Regions from separate parts of the Streptomyces sp. NPDC079141 genome, predicted to be linked through region 1. Evidence: predicted binding sites of a transcription regulator. Region 1 holds the regulator's gene; the other holds the start of a gene.
What was found. The regulator HrcA, encoded in region 1, represses chaperone genes, less so after heat shock. The targets are predictions, from matches to a motif close to TTNGCACTCNGNNNNNCNGAGTGCNAA.
Positions count from the first base shown of each region.

Region 2: groL (chaperonin GroEL) is a predicted target of HrcA. The motif match lies at 1,502-1,528, and genes of this name have one in related genera.

Region 1 is NZ_JBFBLP010000006.1:104,672-108,078, reverse strand. Features, by position in the region: gene AB0Q90_RS19075 (MBL fold metallo-hydrolase) at 1-621, opposite strand, end outside; gene hrcA (heat-inducible transcriptional repressor HrcA) at 784-1,800, shown strand; gene dnaJ (molecular chaperone DnaJ) at 1,801-2,937, shown strand; gene AB0Q90_RS19060 (nitronate monooxygenase) at 3,049-3,407, shown strand, end outside.
Region 2 is NZ_JBFBLP010000005.1:152,287-155,693, reverse strand. Features, by position in the region: gene groL (chaperonin GroEL) at 1-1,335, opposite strand, end outside; gene AB0Q90_RS17400 (cold-shock protein) at 1,713-1,916, opposite strand; gene AB0Q90_RS17395 (MoaD/ThiS family protein) at 2,347-2,622, opposite strand; gene thrC (threonine synthase) at 2,706-3,407, opposite strand, start outside.

The DNA.
Region 1 (3,407 bases):
CAGGTCCAGCAGCCGGTCCAGGGCGGCGGGCCAGTGCGACGGCACGGCGTCGGGGCCCGCCTGCGGCTCGCCCGACTCCTCGACCAGGTCGCCGCAGAAGACGACCTCCGGGCTGCCCGGGACCAGGACCGCCAGGTCGTGGGCGGTGTGGCCGGGGCCCACGTTCGCCAGCAGCACCTGCCGGCCGCCGCCCAGATCGAGGGTCCACTCGCCGGAGACGTGGTGCCGGGGCGGGGCGAGCGTGTCCACCGCCTCGTCGGCCAGGCGGGCGTCCAGGCCGTTGCGGAGCGCGTCCGCGCGCAGCTCGTCGCGCGCGTGCGGCGCGAACGCCGACTCGATGCCCACCGCGCCGTAGACCTCCGCCCCGGCGAACGCGGCCGCCCCGAAGACATGATCGAAATGGGGGTGCGTCAGCGCGAGATGGGTCACACGGTGACCGGTCAGCGCCTCCGCCCGCATCCGCAGCCGCCCGCCCTCGGCGAGGCTCGACCCGGCGTCGACCACCAGCGCCGTACCCTCGCCGACGACCAGCCCCGCCGTGCAGTCCCAGCCGGGCAGCCGGCAGCGGAAGACCCCGGCCGCCACCTGCTCCCACCCCAGCTCTTCCCAAGTCACCGTCATACGGCGACGCTAGCGGTGACCGCCCGTTCCGGCACGGCGTCGCGGGACCGGCCTTGCCCGGGGTGTACCCCACAGCCGTACACTGGGCCGGGGACGGCTGGCACTCGGACGGACAGAGTGCCAGGTAAGGCGCCAAGGGGACGACTTCTGGAGGTGTGCGCGATGCTGAGTGAACGCAGGCTTCAGGTGCTGCGCGCCATCGTCCAGGACTACGTGGGCACCGAGGAGCCGGTGGGGTCCAAGGCCCTCACCGAGCGGCACAACCTCGGCGTCTCCCCGGCGACCGTGCGCAACGACATGGCGGCGCTGGAGGACGAGGGCTTCATCGCCCAGCCGCACACCAGCGCCGGGCGCATCCCGACCGACAAGGGCTACCGGCTCTTCGTCGACAAGCTGGCCGGCGTCAAGCCGATGACCGCGCCCGAGCGGCGGGCCATCCAGAACTTCCTCGACGGCGCCGTCGATCTCGACGACGTGGTGGCGCGCACCGTACGGCTGCTCGCCCAGCTCACGCGGCAGGTCGCCGTCGTGCAGTATCCGTCGCTCACCCGGTCCACCGTGCGGCACGTGGAACTGCTCTCGCTCGCCCCCGCGCGCGTGATGCTCGTGCTGATCACGGACACCGGCCGGGTCGAGCAGCGGATGGTCGACTGCCCGGCGCCGTTCGGCGAGACGTCCCTGGCCGATCTGCGGGCCCGGCTGAACAGCCGGGTCGCGGGGCGGCGCTTCACCGATGTGCCGATGCTCGTCGAGGACCTCCCCGAGGGCTTCGACATCGAGGACCGGGGCACGGTCTCGGCGGTGCTCTCCACCCTGCTGGAGACCCTCGTCGAGGAGAACGAGGAGCGGCTGATGATCGGCGGCACCGCCAATCTGACCCGCTTCGGACATGACTTCCCCCTCACCATCCGGCCCGTCCTGGAGGCCCTTGAGGAGCAGGTCGTGCTCCTCAAACTCCTTGGCGAGGCCGGGGATTCGGGCATGACCGTGCGCATCGGGCACGAGAACGCCTACGAGGGACTCAACTCCACGTCCGTGGTGTCGGTCGGCTACGGTTCGGGCGGCGAGGCAGTCGCCAAGCTCGGCGTGGTCGGACCGACCCGCATGGATTACCCGGGAACGATGGGAGCGGTACGCGCAGTGGCACGGTACGTCGGACAGATCCTGGCGGAGTCGTAAGTGGCCACGGACTACTACGCCGTTCTCGGCGTGCGCCGCGACGCGTCGCAGGAAGAGATCAAGAAGGCCTTCCGGCGGCTCGCACGCGAGCTGCACCCGGACGTCAACCCGGATCCGAAGACCCAGGAGCGGTTCAAGGAGATCAACGCCGCTTACGAGGTGCTGTCGGACCCGCAGAAGAAGCAGGTCTACGACCTCGGCGGCGACCCGCTCTCGCAGTCCGGCGGTGCCGGTGCGGGCGGGTTCGGGGCCGGTGGCTTCGGGAACTTCTCGGACATCATGGACGCGTTCTTCGGGACCGCGTCGCAGCGGGGGCCGAGGTCGCGTACGCGGCGCGGCCAGGACGCGATGATCCGGCTGGAGATCGAGCTCGACGAGGCGGCCTTCGGCACGACGAAGGACATCCAGGTCGACACCGCCGTCGTCTGCAACACCTGCAACGGCGAGGGTGCGGCGCCGGGGACCTCCGCCCAGACGTGTGACATGTGCCGCGGGCGCGGCGAGGTCTCGCAGGTGACGCGGTCCTTCCTCGGGCAGGTCATGACCTCGCGGCCGTGTCCGCAGTGCCAGGGGTTCGGCACCGTGGTCCCGACGCCGTGTCCGGAGTGCGCGGGCGACGGACGGGTCCGCTCCCGGCGCACGCTCACGGTCAAGATCCCGGCCGGTGTCGACAACGGCACGCGGATCCAGCTCGCGGGCGAGGGCGAGGTCGGGCCCGGCGGTGGTCCCGCCGGTGACCTGTACGTCGAGATCCATGAGCTGCCGCACAACATGTTCCAGCGGCGCGGGGACGATCTGCACTGCACGGTGACCATTCCGATGACGGCGGCGTCACTCGGCACGAAGGTGCCGTTGGAGACGCTGGACGGTCTTGAGGAGGTCGACATCCGGCCCGGGACCCAGTCCGGGCAGTCGATTCCGCTGCACGGGCGCGGTGTCACGCATCTGCGCGGCGGCGGGCGCGGTGACCTCGTCGTCCACGTCGAGGTGCAGACACCGACGAAGCTGGACCCCGAGCAGGAGCGGCTGCTGCGCGAGCTGGCCAAGCTGCGCGGCGAGGAGCGCCCGCAGGGGCAGTTCCAGCCGGGGCAGCAAGGGTTGTTCTCGCGGTTGAAGGATGCCTTCAACGGTCGCTGACGGCATGGGAGGACGGGTGGCCCCGTCCTCCCGTGCCGCACGTACCGGCTGGTCCAGGCCAGGCGGAAGGGTGGATTCGGAACTGTTCGGGGGACGTGACAACATGCCGTCATGTCCTCCGCGCTGACCGATCTTTTCCCCCATCCGATCGTGCAGGCCCCCATGGCGGGCGGCGTCTCCGTGCCGACGCTTGCCGCCGCCGTGAGCGAGGCCGGTGGGCTCGGGTTCCTTGCTGCCGGGTACAAGACCGCCGACGGCATGTACCAGGAGATCAAGCAGTTGCGGGGGCTCACGGGCCGCCCCTTCGGGGTGAACCTGTTCATGCCGCAGCCGGAGTACGCGGACGCGGCTGCCGTCGATGTCTACGCCCATCAGCTGGCCGGCGAGGCGGGCTGGTACGAGAGCGAGCTGGGCGATCCCGACAGCGGGCGGGACGACGGCTACGACGCCAAGCTCGCCGTGCTGCTGGA
Region 2 (3,407 bases), on a different contig from region 1:
CTCAAGGGCGAGCTTGACGGCGGCAGCGCCGGTCGCCTCGTCACCCTCCAGCTCCAGCTTCTCGAAGACACCGGAGGCCTGCAGCAGGGCCACGCCACCACCGGCGACGATGCCCTCCTCGACGGCCGCCTTGGCGTTGCGCACGGCGTCCTCGATGCGGTGCTTGCGCTCCTTGAGCTCGACCTCGGTCGCGGCACCGGCCTTGATGACGGCGACGCCACCGGCGAGCTTGGCCAGGCGCTCCTGGAGCTTCTCGCGGTCGTAGTCCGAGTCGCTGTTCTCGATCTCGGCGCGGATCTGGTTCACGCGACCCGCGACCTGCTCGCTGGCGCCGGCACCGTCGACGATGGTCGTCTCGTCCTTGGTGATGACGACCTTGCGGGCCTTGCCCAGCAGGTCGAGCGTGGCGTTCTCCAGCTTGAGGCCGACCTCCTCGGAGATGACCTCGCCGCCCGTGAGGATGGCGATGTCGCCGAGCATGGCCTTGCGGCGGTCACCGAAGCCCGGGGCCTTGACGGCGACGGACTTGAAGGTGCCGCGGATCTTGTTGACGACCAGGGTCGACAGGGCCTCGCCCTCGACGTCCTCGGCGATGATCAGCAGCGGCTTGCCCGACTGCATGACCTTCTCCAGGAGCGGGAGCAGGTCCTTGACGGAACCGATCTTGGAGTTGGCGATCAGGATGTACGGGTCGTCGAGCGACGCCTCCATCCGCTCCATGTCGGTGGCGAAGTACGCCGAGATGTAGCCCTTGTCGAAGCGCATACCCTCGGTGAGCTCCAGCTCCAGACCGAAGGTCTGGGACTCCTCGACGGTGATGACGCCTTCCTTGCCGACCTTGTCCATGGCCTCGGCGATGAGCTCGCCGATCTGGGTGTCGGCGGCGGAGATGGAGGCCGTGGAGGCGATCTGCTCCTTGGTCTCGACGTCCTTCGCCTGCTCCAGCAGGGCGGCGGAGACGGCCTCGACGGCCTTCTCGATACCGCGCTTGAGGGCCATCGGGTTGGCGCCGGCGGCTACATTGCGCAGGCCTTCCTTGACCAGGGCCTGGGCGAGAACGGTCGCGGTGGTCGTACCGTCACCGGCGACGTCGTCCGTCTTCTTGGCGACTTCCTTGACCAGCTCGGCGCCGATCTTCTCGTACGGGTCCTCCAGCTCGATCTCCTTGGCGATGGACACACCATCGTTGGTGATCGTGGGGGCGCCCCACTTCTTCTCAAGGACGACGTTGCGGCCCTTGGGGCCGAGGGTGACCTTGACGGCGTCGGCGAGCTGGTTCATACCGCGCTCAAGGCCGCGCCGCGCCTCCTCGTCGAACGCGATGATCTTGGCCATGTGAAGTGGTCCCTCCAGGACTGGCGGTGAGTACCTCTATGGACCGCGCCCGCGCCCGCGACGGACGGCTCGCATGCCTTGTGGATCCTTGCCCCACCCGGCCCGCGGGCCTCACCGACCCGGTCCTTCGTTGTCACTCTCACCTTCAGAGTGCTAACGCCAATGATTAGCACTCGACCCAAGAGAGTGCAAGGCGCGCTCGCGAAGCGGGCGCTCGTTGAGGGGTGGTGGTCGGGTGACGGGCGGGTGCAAGCGGCTCTCGGGGATCGAACGGAGACAGAGCGGGACATGCCGAAGGGCTCGTACCCGCGGGGTGGGTACCCCGAGGCACGAGCCCTTCAACAGAAGACGTCGCTTGCGGTTCGTTGGTCGCGCGTTCAGGCAGTGACGCGAACCATGTCGGCCTGCGGGCCTTTCTGGCCCTGCGAGATCTCGAACTCGACCCGCTGGCCCTCTTCCAGGGTGCGGTAGCCGTCCATCTGGATCGCGCTGTAGTGGACGAAAACATCCGCACCACCGTCGACCGCGATGAAGCCGTACCCCTTCTCCGCGTTGAACCACTTGACGGTGCCCTGAGCCATGCCTAACTCCCCTATTACTGGCCCTTGCACAGATCCACACTTCGCGGATCCGGGTCAGACCTCACCCCCCACGGTTTGGGGGCGTGCGCCGGAACGCGTCGACCGCGGCTGAATGTATCTGTCCAACTGCCGTCTGCAACAGGTCAATCGGACGAGAATTCTGGACGCGCGCGGTCCGGAATGTAGTGAGAATTCGCCCGAATTCAGGGCAAGTCGGGCCCCATAAATAGCACAGAAGGCGCAAAAGACACGCACACTTTGGCTACTTCTCATCGCATGCGAAGCCGGTGCTCATATGCGTCCGGCATGCGGGGAGCCGCTGTTTCCCCAACTCTATCGCGCTCAACCATGCAGAATTGCCCCCTCCGTTTCTCTTACGGAGAGGGCAATTCGATGAACTCTTGGTGACGGCGATTACCGACGGTAAGGATCAGCCGCCGGCGACGGCCGGAATGATCGACACGCCGGCACCGTCCGGCGTCGCCGTCTCCAGGCCCTGCTCGAAGCGGACGTCGTCGTCGTTGACGTACACGTTGACGAACCGACGCAGCTTGCCCTGGTCGTCGAGCACCCGGGCGGCGATCCCGGTGTGGTTCTTCTCCAGGTCGGCGATGACCTCGGCGAGGGTGCCGCCCTCGGCGGTCACTTCGGCCTGGCCGCCGGTGTAGGTGCGCAGGATGGTGGGGATGCGAACGGAAACGCTCACGGTGGAAACCTCCGGAAGGGAAACAAACCTAGGGGCGCGGGGAACTGCGCGACCAGCCCCCACCGGCCCGCAGACGACAACAGCTACACGAGCCCGGCCTCACGGAACGACTCAAGGTTGGGACGAATCGTCGCCGTCAGACCAGTCCCGGCCACCGCATCCAACGTCTTGAGACCGTCACCCGTGTTCAGCACGACCGTCGTCAACGTCGGATCCAGCAGCCCGTTCTCGATCAGCTTCCGCGTCACACCCACGGTGACACCACCGGCGGTCTCCGCGAAGATCCCCTCGGTCCTGGCAAGGACCTTGATCGCCTCGACGATCTGCTCGTCCGTCACGTCCTCCACCGCGCCACCGGTCCGCCGGGCGATGTCCAGGACGTACGGCCCGTCCGCCGGGTTGCCGATGGCCAGCGACTTGGCGATGGTGTTCGGCTTCTGCGGGCGGACGACGTCGTGGCCCGCCTTGTACGCCACCGACACCGGCGAGCAGCCCTCCGCCTGCGCACCGAAGATCTTGTACGGCTTGTCCTCGACGAGCCCGAGCTTGATCAGCTCCTGCAGACCCTTGTCGATCTTCGTGAGCTGGGAGCCGGAGGCGATCGGCACGACGAGCTGGTCGGGCAGCTGCCAGCCGAGCTGCTCGCAGATCTCGTACGCGAGGGTCTTGGAGCCCTCCGCGTAGTACGGCCGCAGGTTGACGTTGACGAAGCCCCAGCCCTCGCCGGCCGGGTCGCCGATCAGCTCGGAGCAGAAACGGTTCACGTCGTCGTAGTTGCCCTCGAT